2 regions of the Nonomuraea sp. B5E05 genome follow, and region 1 is predicted to be linked to the other one. Evidence: riboswitches for the same ligand, from Rfam matches in the RefSeq annotation. Region 1 holds a riboswitch; the other holds the start of a gene.
What was found. A riboswitch is a leader RNA that binds a small molecule or an ion and turns the genes downstream of it on or off. The one in region 1 is predicted to bind cyclic di-AMP.
Positions count from the first base shown of each region.

Region 2: another riboswitch for cyclic di-AMP. It lies ahead of ABGB01_RS24235 (hypothetical protein); the one in region 1 lies ahead of ABGB01_RS41230 (hypothetical protein).

Region 1 is NZ_JBDPMJ010000038.1:38,013-45,176, forward strand. Features, by position in the region: gene ABGB01_RS41210 (site-2 protease family protein) at 1-623, shown strand, start outside; gene ABGB01_RS41215 (hypothetical protein) at 637-1,461, opposite strand; gene ABGB01_RS41220 (sensor histidine kinase) at 1,663-2,862, shown strand; gene ABGB01_RS41225 (response regulator transcription factor) at 2,859-3,557, shown strand; gene ABGB01_RS41230 (hypothetical protein) at 3,573-4,535, opposite strand; cyclic di-AMP (ydaO/yuaA leader) riboswitch at 4,541-4,683, opposite strand; gene galT (galactose-1-phosphate uridylyltransferase) at 4,750-5,832, opposite strand; gene ABGB01_RS41240 (DeoR/GlpR family DNA-binding transcription regulator) at 5,829-6,608, opposite strand; gene ABGB01_RS41245 (uridine kinase) at 6,912-7,164, opposite strand, start outside.
Region 2 is NZ_JBDPMJ010000013.1:65,548-72,711, reverse strand. Features, by position in the region: gene ABGB01_RS24265 (ABC transporter permease) at 1-255, shown strand, start outside; gene ABGB01_RS24260 (VOC family protein) at 343-855, opposite strand; gene ABGB01_RS24255 (hypothetical protein) at 869-1,051, opposite strand; gene ABGB01_RS24250 (rod shape-determining protein) at 1,094-2,080, opposite strand; gene ABGB01_RS24245 (class I SAM-dependent methyltransferase) at 2,204-2,773, shown strand; gene ABGB01_RS24240 (DUF5302 domain-containing protein) at 2,849-3,049, shown strand; cyclic di-AMP (ydaO/yuaA leader) riboswitch at 3,212-3,346, shown strand; gene ABGB01_RS24235 (hypothetical protein) at 3,524-4,051, shown strand; gene ABGB01_RS24230 (alpha/beta hydrolase) at 4,090-4,935, shown strand; gene ABGB01_RS24225 (DUF4032 domain-containing protein) at 5,094-6,329, opposite strand; gene ABGB01_RS24220 (DUF885 domain-containing protein) at 6,352-7,164, shown strand, end outside.

The sequences.
Region 1 (7,164 bases):
TCGGCATCGTCCGCGACGGCAAGCCGATAACGCTCACCGTCACGCTCATCGCCCAGGACCGGCCCAACCTCGAAGACCCCGAGAAGATCGACAAGAACGTCGGCTTCCTCGGCGTGCTGCCCACCGAGGTCATGCAGCAGCAGAGCATGGGCCAGGTCGTCGGCTACATGGGAGAGCTGACGGGCAGGGTCGCGAGCTCGCTGCTCAACCTGCCGGAGAAGATGGTCGGCGTCTGGCACGCCGCCTTCTCCGGCGAGGAGCGCGACCCCGAGGGGCCGGTCGGCGTCGTCGGCGCGGGCCGCATGGGCGGCGAGATCCTCGCCTCCGACCTGTCCAACGAGAAGAAGATCGCCATCTTCGTCAACCTGCTGGCCGGGTTCAACCTGGCGATCGGCATGTTCAATCTCATCCCGCTGCTGCCGCTCGACGGCGGGCACATCGCCGGTGGCCTGTGGGAGGGCATCAAGCGGGCCTACGCCAAGATCCTGCGCAGGCCCGAGCCCGGCTACGTGGACATCGCGAAGGTGCTGCCGCTGACCTACGCCATCGCCATCGTCATGATGATCATGGCGGGCCTGCTCATCTACGCAGACCTGGTCAACCCGCTGCGGCTGACGGGCTGACGGCCGGGCCGGCTCAGCCCCGCGTGAACGGTGCCAAGGCAGGGCCGAAGGCCGCGCCCAAGGCGAGCCATCCGAGAAGGATGACGAGCCAGATCAGGGCGCGTCTGCTCGGCGGGGGAGCGCTGCGCAGCAGGGAGATTCCCAGAGGGAGCAACGCGACGCAGAGCCCGCCCGCGGCGATGACGGACTGCGGGATCTGAGTGCCTTTGAGCGTCCCGAGCGCGAGCGCCGACATGAGGCCGAGCGCGACGGAACGGCCCAGCCCCAGCGCGCCGGAGCGGTAGGCGCCGATGGCCAGCACGATCCAGCCCAGGAAGGCCGGCCCCGACAACGTCCTGAACGGATGCCAGCGCGTGTCCCGCCATGCCAGGTAGTAGTCGTCGATGCCGCTGATCACTGATGACAGGCCCAGGCTGTCGGTCAGGTGAAAGGCCAGGTGGTCGGTGCCGTACTGGAAGGTTCGGGTGAACAGGCCGGCGATCACGAGGCATCCGCCCCACAGCCCCCACAGCGGTCTGGTGGCGGCGATCCTCTGCGCCAGCGTCATGATCGCAGGACACAGCAGGATGATCCCGCAGGCGAAGCAGGCATAGGCGGCGGTGACGAGGGCGGGGTGCCTGGTGTAGGCGGCAAGCTGATCAGGGAAGAAGAAGTGGAACGGGGAACGTAGGAGGATCCCGGTCATGAGCAGGGCGGGGCCGCCGATCAGCGCGACGGCGCTCACCCATCGTCCGGGGAACGGCGGTTGCCGGCTCAGGTTGGCCGTGGCGTTGGCGGCACGCCGGTCCGCGTCGGCCTGTCGCCATCGGGTGATTCGCCGGCGAAGCTCAACATTCATGCGTTCCTGCCCGTCGTGTCGATGTCGGCGCGGCTCGGTGTGCCGGGCTCAGCAGCATGGTGATGGGCGGGACTGCGGGAGCGCGTCGGGCTCAGGTCGCATCCTGGCGCGGCACGCACGAGGCACGTACGACCCCAGACAGACGCGGTTGTCCTACCGTGGTCAGATGCCGGGCGATGGGTGAGGCGATAACTTCTCGTCATGAACTGGGCTCGGCGGCTCGGCCGGAGTGGTGTGGCCGATGCGGTGGCGGCGGTCGCCGTGGCGCTGCTCGTCGGCTACACCCTCGTCGATCCGCCGGGGCCGCCGCCGTCATGGCCCGTCTGGTCGGCCTGGCCGGTCGTGGCGGTCGTGAGCTTTCCCGTCGCGCTCCGGCGGCGCCGGCCGCGGGCCATGCTCGCTGTCGCGTGCGCCGCGGGTGCGCTGGCGACCGTGGCCGGCGTCGCCGCGGCGGGCGCCATCTCGGTGTCGTTCCTGCCGACGGTGCTCGTGCTGTACCTCGTGGCCTCCACCGCCTCCCTAGCCTGGTCGCTGGCGGGCTTGGCGGCCTGCCTGTCCGCTGCGGTGATCACCATTCTGATCTTCTATGCCAAGGTGCTCCCAGGCCTTTCGCCCGCGGACGCGCCCAGCGAGCTGCCTCCCCACTGGCCGGTCGAGATCGGCGTGATCGGTGTGTTGCTGGCGGGCGCATGGGTGCTCGGCGCGGCCGTGCGCTGGAAGCGGGACACGACCGCCCGCCTCGTCCGCCACCTGGCCGAGGCCGCGGTGGGCGACGAGCGCAGGCGCATAGCCAGGGAGTTGCACGACATCATCGGCCACAGCATGAGCCTGATCGCGGTCAAGGCCACCGTCGCCAACCACGTCGCCGACGCCCGCCCGCAGGAGGTCCGTGCCGCGCTGTCCGTCATCGAACAGACCAGCCGGAGCACGCTCACCGAGATCCACCGCGTGCTCGACCTCCTGCGCTCCGACGGCGATCCCCAGCAGGCCCATCTGCTTGTCCCCGCCATGGCCGGCCTGCCCGAGCTGGCCGCACACGCCCGCTCCGCCGGGGTCGAGGTCGATATGACCGTCCGCGAAGAGGCCGCGCTCCCTCCCGCGGTCGCGGTGTCGGTCTACCGGATCGTGCAACAGGCCCTCACCAACGTCGTCACCCACGCGGGGCCGACGCGCTGCTCGGTCACCGTGGACATCGACGGGCGCGCAGCCGTGATCGAGGTCGTGGACGACGGCCCCCGCCACGGCCGGCCGACGCGGCCGGGCCACGGCGGACACGGCCTCATCGGCATGCGGGAACGCACGAAGGCCTACGGAGGCACGTTCGGCGCGGAGGCGCGCCCTGAAGGAGGCTTCCGCGTGACGGCTCGGCTGCCCTACGACCTGAACGGCGACCCGGCATGAGCATCGACGCCGCCCCGCACAGTGTGTCCCCGCCCATCAGGGTGCTGCTCGCCGAGGACCAGGTCCTCGTACGCGACAGTTTCAAGCTCCTTATCGACACCACGCCGGGGCTGGTCACGGTGGGGGAGGCGGGCACCGGCGCCGAAGCCGTGCTCCTGGCCCGCCGGCATCGTCCTGACGTCGTCCTCATGGATGTGCGCATGCCAGACATGGACGGCATCGAGGCGACCAGGAGGATCTGCGCCGACCCGGCCGGCTCCGGCACGCGCGTGCTGATGCTCACCACGTTCGATCAGGACGACTACGTCTACGCCTCGCTCCGGGCCGGCGCGAGCGGTTTCCTCCTCAAGCACGCCACGGCGACCGAATTGCTGGCCGCGATCCGGGTCGTCGCCGCCGGCGAAGCGCTGCTGGCGCCCACCGTGACCCGCCGGCTCATCGCCGACGTCCTGCGACGCTCCCATCCCGCCCCGGCCACACGCGACCTCGGCCACATCACCCAGCGCGAGCGCGAGGTGCTCACCCTCGTCGGCACGGGCATGTCCAACTCCGAGATCGCCGAGCACCTGCACCTCACCGTCGGCACGGTCAAGACCCACATCGGCCGGCTCCTGGCGAAACTGCACGCCCGCGACCGGGCCCAGCTCGTCATCGCCGCCTACGACGGCGGGCTGGTCAACCCGTCGCCGCGGTGATCGCCGGACATGCCCTCAGTTCATCGAGATGTGCACGTGGTCGTAGTGGTTCTCGGTGATGCTGCCCCGGTTGGACATCGCGCTCCAGCCCGAGCCGTGGTTGATGCGCTGCTTCCAGATGACGTACTTGACGCCCAGCTTGCTCTTGTTCTTGATGGCCCACTCCGCGATGCGGTCGCCCAGGGCGGCGTTGGCGGCGGAGGGCATCGAGCCGCCCGTGCTCATCATGAAGTCACAGGCCCGGCCCAGGGGATGCTCGCCGCTGGATCCGGAGCGGAAGCAGCCGACGGTGAAGGGCAGCGCGAAGTTCTTGCCGATCTGCTCCTTCATCAGCCGCGTGCGCGGGGTGATGTTGTCGGAGCCGGACGGCAGTTCGGGCGCCCAGCCGCCGTCGGACCTGCGGTTGGTGCCGAACGGCACCAGGTCCTGAAGCTTCTTCTCGATGTCGTCGATGACGTCCTCGGCCTCGTCGCGCTGGCCGGCCACCTCGGCCGCGTCTTTGCGGATCTTGTCGGCGAGCTCGACGGCCTCCACGGAGGCCTTCTTCTTCTCGTCGCGCGCCTTGACCACGCCCTGCACGAACGCCTGCTGCTCGGCGGTGACCTGATTGAGCACCGCCGCGCCGCCGCTGTTCTCCGGCAGCATGAACGCGGGCACCCCGGGGTTGCCGTTCTGGTAGCGCAGGCGGGCTATCTCGGCGACGCGTTTCTCGGCCGTCGTCAGCGCCTCTTCGGCGGTGGCCAGCCGGGCCTTGGCCGCCTTGGCCGACTTCTGCGCCTTGGCCAGCTCGACGCGCTTGAGGTTGTAGGCCTCGATCAGCTTGTCGACCTTCTTGTTGAGCTGCTTGAGCTGCGCGCGCAGCTCGGACTCCTTGGGTTTGGGGGCCGCGGACGCCGCGGACGCCGGGGCCGCCGAAACGATGACGGCGGCGGCGGTGATGAGACCGATGGCAAGACTCGCGGGGGACGAAGCCGCCACGTAGGTGTTCCTCTCCCTCTGCCGGCCGGGTTAGCTGACGGGTTCGGGTATGGGAGCTGCGTATCCCTACCACTGATGTGGATTCACCCCAGGTGCGATGGGTCCCCGGCTCCTGGGCAACTCGCCCAGGATTAGGCGGTGCAACGGCTGTTACGGCCGATGCATAAGGGGATATTAGTGGTAGATCACGAGACATGCGACCTTAAGTAGAAATCTATTCTTGATCTACTTGTGATCGGAGCATGCGCGCGGCCTCCTCCGGCAGCACGTCGTTGACGAACGCGCCCATCGCGGACTCCGAGCCCGCCAGATACTTGAGCTTGTTGGGCGCCCGCCGGATGCTGAAGAGCTCCAGATGCAGGTACGCGAGCTCGCGATCGCGCCGCACGGGAGCCTGGTGCCAGGCCGAGATGTACGGCATCACGACCCCGAACAGCCCGTCGAAGGCCCGCAGCACCGAGGTGTAGAGCGGGGCGAAGGCCGCACGCTCCTCCTCCGTGAGCGCCGCCAGGTCCGGCACCTGCCGGTGCGGATACACGTGCACCTCGTACGGCCAGCGCGCGGCCGCGGGCACGAACGCCGTCCACAGCTCGTTGCCGGCCACCACCCGTGTTCCGGCGGCACGTTCGGCGGCCAGCACGTCGGCGAACAGGTTGCCCGCGCCCTGGTAGCGGGCCGCGGCGCCGAGCTGGAGTTTCGTCCTGGGTGTGACGTACGGGTAGGCGTAGATCTGGCCATGCGGATGCGCCAGCGTGATGCCGATCTCCTCGCCCCGGTTCTCGAAGCAGAACACCTGCTCCACGCCCTCGATCCCGGACAACTCGGCCGTACGGTCGGCCCACGCCTCCATGACCAGCCGCACCTGGGCGTCGGAGAGCTTGGAGAAGGAGGACGAGTGGTCCGAAGTGAAGCACACCACCTCGCACCGCCCAACTCCCGGACGAATCTCACTCAGCCCGCCCACATCGTGATAAGTCCCAAAATTTGTGGAGAAGGAGGGAAAGCGGTTCTCGAACACCGCCACGTCGTAGTCGTACGCCGGAATCTCCGTCGCCCGCGTGTCCGACGACGGGCACAACGGGCACTCGGCGGACGTGCCCGTCGGCAGGAACGTCCGCGTCTGCCGGTGCCCGGCCATCGCGATCCACTCCTCGGTCAGCGGATCGTAGCGCAGCTCGGACGCCACCGGCCGGGGCTCGAGCGGACGCCGGTCGAGCGCGCTCCGGTCGGCGTCGTCGCGCCGGTCGAAGTAGATCAGCTCTCGGCCGTCGGCCAGATGGGTGACGGTGCGCTTCAATGCGTGTCCTCCGCGATTATCAGTTCTCCGGCCCGCTCGGCCAGTTCGGTGCGTGCGTCCTCGGGCAGCCCCGCGTCGCTGATGACCACGTCGGCCTCGCTCAGCTCGGCGATGGTGCTGATGCCCACGGTGTTCCACTTCGTGTGGTCGGCGGGCACGACCAGCCGGTGCGCGGCCGTCACAAGCTCCCTGTCGGTCTCCGACTCCAGCAGGTTGGGCGTGGTGAACCCGGCCCGCACGCTCATCCCGTGCACGCCGAGGAAGAGCGTGTCCACGTGCAGGCGGCGGATCGCGGCCACGGCCACCGGGCCGACCAGCGCGTCGGACGGCGTGCGCACGCCGCCGGTCAGCACGACGGTGCGGTCGGCGCGCGGGTTGCGATGGAAGACCTCGGCGACGGGGATCGAATTGGTGATCACCGTCAGCTCGGGGACGCCGATGAGGTGGTGGGCCAGCGCCCACGTGGTCGTGCCAGCCGACAGCGCCACGGCGGTGCCGGGGCGTACCAGCCTGGCCGCGTGCCGCGCGATGGCCTCCTTCTCCTGCTGCTGGCGAGCGGACTTCGCGGTGAAGCCCGGCTCCTCGGTCGATCCGGGGCCGAGCGCGGTCGCGCCACCGTGCACCTTCTCCAGCAGACCGCGTTCGGCCAGCACCTCGAGGTCGCGGCGGATGGTCATGTCGGAGACGCCGAGCTCGCGTACGAGGTCGGCGACCCGGACGCCGCCGTTGCTGCGCACACGTTCGAGGATCGTCTGCTGACGCTGCTGTGCGAGCACGCCCACTCCTTCCAACAGATTCCACCAAATTATGACACGACGCTGTTGGGGAATGTTAGTTCGGTGCGGATCACTTGCGCTGGTCAGCACGGGCGAGAGACGTTGGAAGGACACCGACTCCGGAGGCGAGCTTATGGCCAGGCGAGCACGCAAGGGCAAGGCACGCAAGAAGAAGAAGGCGAATCACGGCAAGCGCCCGACAGCACGCTGACTGGTGGCCGCCCGCCGGCGGCCATCACCGTCCCGCAGCCCGGCACGCGAGTGAGCAGCCTGTCTCCTGCGGTGCGCTCCTCCTGCACCAGGTCACAGGAGGAGCGCGGGCCGGTCGGGATGATCGGCCCTGAGCACGACGTCGGCCGCCTTCTGGGGCCGCACCTCGCGCTCGTACCGCTCATAGGCGGGCAGCCGCCACCGCTCCTCCTCGGGCGTGCGGCGCCCCAGCGCCGCCGCGGACAACCACACATGCACGCTCAGCTCGAACGCCAGCCCTCGCCCCAGCAGCAGCGTCCCGTCCACGATCACCACCCCGCCCGGCGGCAGCTCCTCATAGGGCAGC
Region 2 (7,164 bases), on a different contig from region 1:
ACGCGCGGCCAGATCCGCACGCAGTTCCTCGCCGAGTCGCTGCTGCTGTCCGCGATGGGCGGGAGCGGCGGGATCCTGCTCGGCATGGGCGTCACCATGGGGTACGCGCTCTACAGCGGCTGGCCGTCCGTGGTGCCGGCCTGGGCCACGGTGGGCGGCCTGGTGGCCACCCTGCTCATCGGCGCCGTGGCCGGCCTCTACCCGGCCATCCGCGCCTCCCGCCTCTCACCGACGGAGGCCCTGTCCACCCCGTGACCTGCCCATCCCTGTGAGCGGCCGGCACGGCTGGAGCGGCGTTCACCGGAGGGCCGGGCACGGCGCGGGTGGCGGGGCCGGCGCGCGTCAGGGGCGCCAGCGGCGCAGCCCGGTGTCCTGCTCGTACGGCTGCGCGTCCGGGTAGGTGACCAGCTCCACCACGCTGCCCCAGGGGGTGCGGCAGTGGACGAACCGGTTGCGCCCGCCCGACTCCGGTCCCGGCAGCGGCACCGGCTCGCCCATCGGCGACCCCCCGGCCTCGATCACCCGCTGGACCGCCGCGTCCACGTCGTCCACGTACAGGGCGACGTGCTGCCACCCCAGATCGCACATGAGGACCGGGTCGGCCTGCCGCGGCCCGCCGAACTCGAACAGCTCGATCCCGGGCCCGTTGGGCAGCCGCAGCATGCGGATCGCCACCTCGACCGTCCCCTGGGGCACCCCGAGGCGCCGCTCGACCGCCCACCCTCCCTTCGGTCCCCGCTCCTTGGGCAGGGTGTCGTAGAGCACCTCGGCCCCGAACGCGCGGGCGAAGAACTTCGTCGCCTCGTCGAGGTCGGGCACCGTCACCCCGACGTGGTCGATGCCGTGCACGGTCATGGACTGTCTCCCCTCACCGCCGCCGAGCCGCCGCCGGGCCGCCGCCGGGCCGCCGCCGGGCCGCCGCCGGGCCGCTGCCGGGCCGCTGCCGGGCCGCTGCCGGGCCGCTGCCGGGCCGCTGCCGGGCCGCTGCCGGGCCGCTGCCGGGCCGCTGCCGATCCGTCGTCGATCCGTCGTCGATCCGTCGTCGAGCCATCGTTGTCCTGCCGTCGTCGCGCCGTCCTCTCTCGCGCCGGCGTCACCGGCCGCGGAGCTTGGAGATCAGCCCCAGGTCCTCCGCGCAGCGGCCGAGCCCGAGCGCCACGGACTCCAGCGGCCGTTCCGCCCTGCTCACCGGAATGCCCAGCGCCGCCCGCAACCGCCGGCCGAGCCCGCGCAGCAGCGCGCCGCCGCCCACCACCACCGCGCCGCGGTCGGCGAGATCCACGGAGATCTCGGGCGGGCACTGTTCGACGGTCTCGATCGCGGCCCGCACGATGGACTCGATCGGCTGCCTGGTCGCCTCGTAGATCCGCTGCACGGGCAGCGGCACCGAGCGCTCGCGGCCGGTGTCGCTCTCGCGTCCGCGCACCGTGACCTGCCGGTACAGCGGCTTCCACGCGGTGCCGGCGCGCCGCTTGGCCGACTCGGCCTCCTCCTCGTCGAGTTGCAGGCCGTGGTCGCGTTCGACCTGGCGGATGATGGCCCGGTTCATGCCGTCGCCTCCGCCGGGGACCGTGGCGGCCGCGATCACGGAGCCGTGGGAGAGCACGGCGATCCGGGTGGTGTCGCGCCCGATGTCGATCACCATGCGCCCGGCGCAGTCCTTGACCGGCAGGCCGACGCCCAGCGCCGCCGCCAGCGCGTGCGGGATCAGCAGGATCCCCCTGGCCTCCGCCTCGAACGCGATGTCGCGCAGCGCCGCGCGCTCGATCGGGGTGGAGTTGTTCGGCAGCGCCAGCACGACGCGCGGCCTGGAGAACGGATGCCCGTGCACCTTGCGCAGGAAGTATCGGATCAGGTGCCGGGCGAGTTCGTCGTCGACCGGGAGGCCGCCGCTGACCGGCCAGCGTGTCTCTCCCCGCTCGCCCTGGGCGGCCTCGGCGCCGTATCCGACGACCCGGCCCGTGCGGCTGTCCAGCATGACGGCGGAGGGTTCGTCGAGCACGATGCCCTTGCCCTTGACGTAGATCCGGGTGCTCGCGGCACCCAGATCCATCGCCAGGTCATGACCGAACACGTTCATCACGGCACGTCCATAATGGCGCCTGGGGCGTCGACCAACATGCGGGGTGTATTTCCTGGGGCACTCCAACACAACACCAGGAACCGAACGGTCTCCCTTTACCCGGCGGCGTACGATTCGGTCGTGCTCGACTACGATCTTGAAGCCGCACATTACGACGAGACCCGTGGCGGTCTGCCGCGGGCCGAAGCCGCCGCCGAGGCGGTGCGCGCTCTGCTGCCCGGGGGCACGCTGCTCGACGTCGCGTGCGGCACCGGGCTGGTGAGCAGGGAACTGGCCGGGCGTGGCCTGCGGGTGCTCGGCGTGGACGCCTCCGCCGGCATGGCGCGGGTCGCCGCGGGGCGCGTGCACGTGGTCCTGGGTGACGGCCGCGCGTTACCCGTACGCGACGGGTCGGTCGACGCGGTCACCACGATCTGGCTGCTGCACCTGCTCGGCGACGCCCGTCCGGTGATCGCCGAGGCCGCGCGCGTGGTGCGGCCGGGCGGGGTGTACGTCACGACGGTCGACAAGCGCGCCGCCCACGGGTCCGGAGGCCGGCGCCGTCCCGCCGACGACCGGGAACTGGTCGTGGCGGAGGCGGTCCGGCACGGTCTGCGCCAGGCCGGCGAGACCACGTTCGTGGGTCACGGGCAGGGGCGGGACGGGCCGGACCCGGTGTTCCGGCTGCTGGCGTTCACCCGCGACGGGTGACAGGGCGAGGTCGGTTTCGCATCGAAAGCGACGCCGTGCGAAGCTGTGGTTGTCCCCAACACCGTGGAGGTCCTCATGGCGGAATCACCGGAGCCGGAAGTCAGCGAAACTCCCGAGGACGAGATGAAGCGCAAGTTCCGCGAAGCGCTGGAGCGCAAGCGCAACCAGCACGCGGGCTCCGGCGCTGGTGGCAGGGGCGTCGACCCATCGAAGATTCACGGGGCGCACGGCCCGGCTGCGAGTAAGAGATCGTTCAGGCGCAAGAGCGGCGGCTGAGCCGGAAGGACTGAGGGGGTACGGCATGCCGTACCCCCTTTCGTATTCCCGGGCTAGGTAGATCTTTGCCCGGTTCATGGCGAATCGTTTGCGTATGTCCGATTCGCTGCTAGAGTTGCCGCCATTACCAGCCGGTGACCTGGCCCTTACCCAAGAGAGGGCCTCCGGCTGGCGCCGAATCCCGACTCGATCGGGAACCGGGGACCCACCTCACTGGGGTGAATCCGGCTCGTGCCGGTAGGGCATCTCCACGCCCGAACCCGTCAGCTAACCCGGCAGGTGTGATGGAGAGGACATAACGCATGTATTACCGCGCCGTACCCCCGAATCGCGTAGCGCCGGCCGCCGCCTGAGCGGCCCCCCTTCCCCCTTTTCTTTCCCTCGCCCGATGTAGTCGCTCGAGCGTGCCGCAGCGCCGCGCCCTCTTGCCGGCGTGCCTCCCCCTCGTCCCCTCGCGAAGGACTTCACATTTTCATGTCTCCCCGTTTTGGCCTGCGTTCCCTTGCCCTGCTCACCGCCTCCGCCGTCGGCTCGATGAGCGTCGCCTGCACCGCGGCACACGCCGATCCAGGGTCCGAGAAGAAGGCCCTGTACAAGGGCTCCACCACGGCGTCGTACTTCTGGGACGACGGCTCGGGCAGGGCCGGCGACACCGGCCTGCCCGCCAGTGGCAAGCCGATGCAGAAGGGCATGGCCGCCAGCCCGAGCTGGCCGCTGCTGACCGAGGGGTACGTGATCTACAAGGGCAAGAAGATGCCCTTCTTCGTCGGGGACAGAGGGCCGGGGGAGCCCTCCAGTCGCGGCATCATGCTGGATCTCGACGCCAAGACGTTCGCCGACCTGACCGGCGGCACCTTCAACCCCCGCTCGCTGATGGTCAACGGCAACGGCGGCAAGGGGCACATCAAGATCGACTACGTCATCACCAAGTGGGGTGACGGCCTGGGCAAGAAGGGGCGGCCGGTGCCCTTCTCGACCGGCGCCTACGCCCGGCGAGGCTGACTTTACGAACGCGGCGCCAGAATGTCATTCTGGTCACCGTGACCCTCCGCGTAGCCGCGAACGGCATCGACATCGCCTACGAAAGCATCGGCTCCCCCGACGGGCGGCCCCTGCTCCTCATCATGGGGCTCGGCGCGCAGCTCACCCACTGGGACGACGGGTTCTGCGAGCTCCTGGTGGAACAGGGGCACCACGTCGTCCGGTTCGACAACCGCGACGCGGGCCTGTCGACCCACCTCCACGACCTGGGCGCTCCCACGACGGGGGCGCCTTCGGCGTACCTGCTGGACGACCTGGCCGACGACACCGCGGGCTTCATGGACGCCATCGGCTGGCCGGCCGCCCACGTGGTCGGCGCCTCCATGGGCGGGATGATCGCCCAGTCCCTGGCCATCCGGCATCCGGCACGGGTGCTGACCCTGACCTCGATCATGTCGACGCCCGGCCCCACGGTCGCTCCGCCGACGGAGGCCGCGTTCGCGGCCCTGACCGCCCGCCCCGCCGCCGACCGCGCGGCCGTCATGGCGCAGGCGCTGGAGACGTACGCGGTGATCGGCTCACCCGGCTACGCGATGGACCGGGAGCGGGTCGTCCAGAGAGCCGGGCGCGCGTTCGACCGCTGCTTCGACCCGGCGGGCACGGGCCGGCAGCTGGCCGCGATCATGGCTTCGGGCGACCGTACGGACCTGCTGGCGAGCCTCACCATGCCGGCGCTGGTGCTGCACGGGGAGGACGACCCGCTCGTCCCGGTCGAGGGCGGCCGGGCCACGGCGGCGGCCATTCCCGGCGCCCGGCTGGTGACTTATCCGGGCATGGGCCATGACCTGCCCGAGCCGCTCTGGCCGGAGATCGCCCGCGAGATCGCCAAGCTGACCGCCGCCTGACTACGCGGCCGCTCCCGGGCTGCGCGGCCGCTCCCGGGCTGCGCGGCCGCTCCCGAGTTGCGCGGACCGCTCCCGGTGCCGGAGGATCTCGGCCACGTGGGTCTCGGCCCACGTGGCCACCGCCGCGATCGGGTCGTGCAGGGAGCGGCCGAGGTCGGTCAGCCCGTACTCCAGTCCTCGCCGGGGGTCTGGGCGTCCTCGTCGGGGAGCAGCGCCTTCTCGTCGGGCTTGTGCACGAGCACGTTGTCCACGTACGACTTCACGGCCGTGGCCAGCCCCACGTCGGCGTTCGCGCCCTCCGACAGGAACCAGCGATGGTCGAGGATCTCGTGGAAGAGCTGCGCGGGCTCCAGCTTCCCGCGCAGCCCGGCGGGGATCGCCTCGACCGTGGGCTGGAACACCTCCGCCAGCCACCGGTGCGCCACGATGGCCTCGTCCTCGTGCCGCAGGCCCCTGGCGACCCGGAATCCGTCGAGGTCGTTGAGCAGTCGCCGCGCCTGGTTCTCCTCCACGTCGAGCCCGGTCAGCCTGAGCAGCCGCCGCTGGTGGTGCCCCGCGTCCACGACCTTGGGGCGTACGATCAGCCGTCCGGTGCCGACCTTGCGCCGCACCATCATCTCGGCCACGTCGAAGCCGAGCAGGTTGAGCCGTCTGATCCGCTGCTCCACCCGGTGCCAGTCGACCTCCTCGATGATCTCGCTCTGGGTGATCTCGTCCCACAGGCGGTGGTAGCGGGCGACGATGTCCTCGGCGGTGTCCATGGGGTCGATCGAGGGGTGCAGCAGGCCGCCGGCCTCCAGGTCGAGCATCTCGCCGAAGATGTTCGTGTGCGCCACGTCGATGTCGCCGCGCCGCTGCCCCTCGCTGATCATCGGGTGCATCTCGCCGGTCTCGGCGTCCACGAGGTAGGCCGCGAACGCCCCCGCGTCCCTGCGGAACAACGTGTTGGACAGCGAGCAGTCGCCCCAGTAGAAGCCGTTCAGGTGCAGCCTGACCAGCAGCACGGCCAGCGCGTCCAGCAGGCGGGTGAGCGTGTCGGGGCGCAGGGTGCCCGACATGACCGCGCGGTAGGGGAGCGAGTACTGCAGGTGCCTGGTGATCAGTGCCGCGTCGAGCCCGTTCTCGCGGCCGGTGACGTACGCGACGGGCTCCACGGAGGGGGCGTCGAGCCGGGCGAGGTCCCACAACAGCTGGTATTCGCGCTTGGCGTACCGCTCGCTGATCTCCTTGATCGCGTACACCTTGCCGGACAGCCTGGCGAACCGCACCACGTGGCGCGAGATGCCGCGGGGCAGATCGACCAGGTGACGCTGCGGCCAGTCTTGGAGGGGCACCTCCCAGGGGAGGCGGATCAGGTCAGGGTCGCCTAGCGCGCCGGTGATCTGCAGGGGCATTTCATCAGGATATGGTGCACCGGTGGACGAGTTTCTCAAGTGGTACTTTTCCGACCGTCCCGTCATCGCCAGCACATTGGGGGCGGACGGCTACGATCACACCCTCGGCGATTTCACCGCCACCGCCTGGACCGCCCGCGAGCAGGAGGAGGTCCGCTGGCACGACCGCCTGTCGGCACTCGAGACCACGTCGCTCGACGACACGATCGACAGAGATCTGGTCCTCTCGCAGCTGAGAGGCTCGATCGCGCTCGCGTCCTGGCCCGCATGGCGGCGCGACCCCGCCACCTACCTGTCCGCGATCTTCGCCTCGATGTTCGCGCCGTTCCAGCACCGCCTCAAGCCGGAGCCCGAGCTGGTGACGGCCGCCGTCTCCCGTCTCGCCGAGGTGCCCGGCGTGCTGGCCGCCTGCCGCGCCAACCTGGACCCCGACCTGGCGGCCCCGCTGCTCGTGCAGCGCGGGCTCGGCCAGGCCCGCACCGGCCGCAACTTCCTCACCCGCACGATCCCGTCCATGGTCCAGGACGAGGGCCTGCGCGCGACGCTGGCCGAGGCCGCCGAGCCCGCCGCACGGGCGTTCGACGAGCTCGTCACCTTCCTGGAAGGCTTCGAGTGCGGCGGCAGCTGGCGGATGGGGGAGAAGCTCTACTCCACGCTGCTGCGCGAGCGCGAGATGCTCGCGTACGGCGCCGCCGAGCTGCACGAGAAGGGCAAGGCCGCCTGGGCGGAGCTGGACGCGCGGATGCGCCAGGTCGCGCTCGGGGTCAACGGCACCGAGGACTGGCGGGCGGCCATGGAGTCCCTCATGGACGACCACCCGCCGACGCTGGCCGAC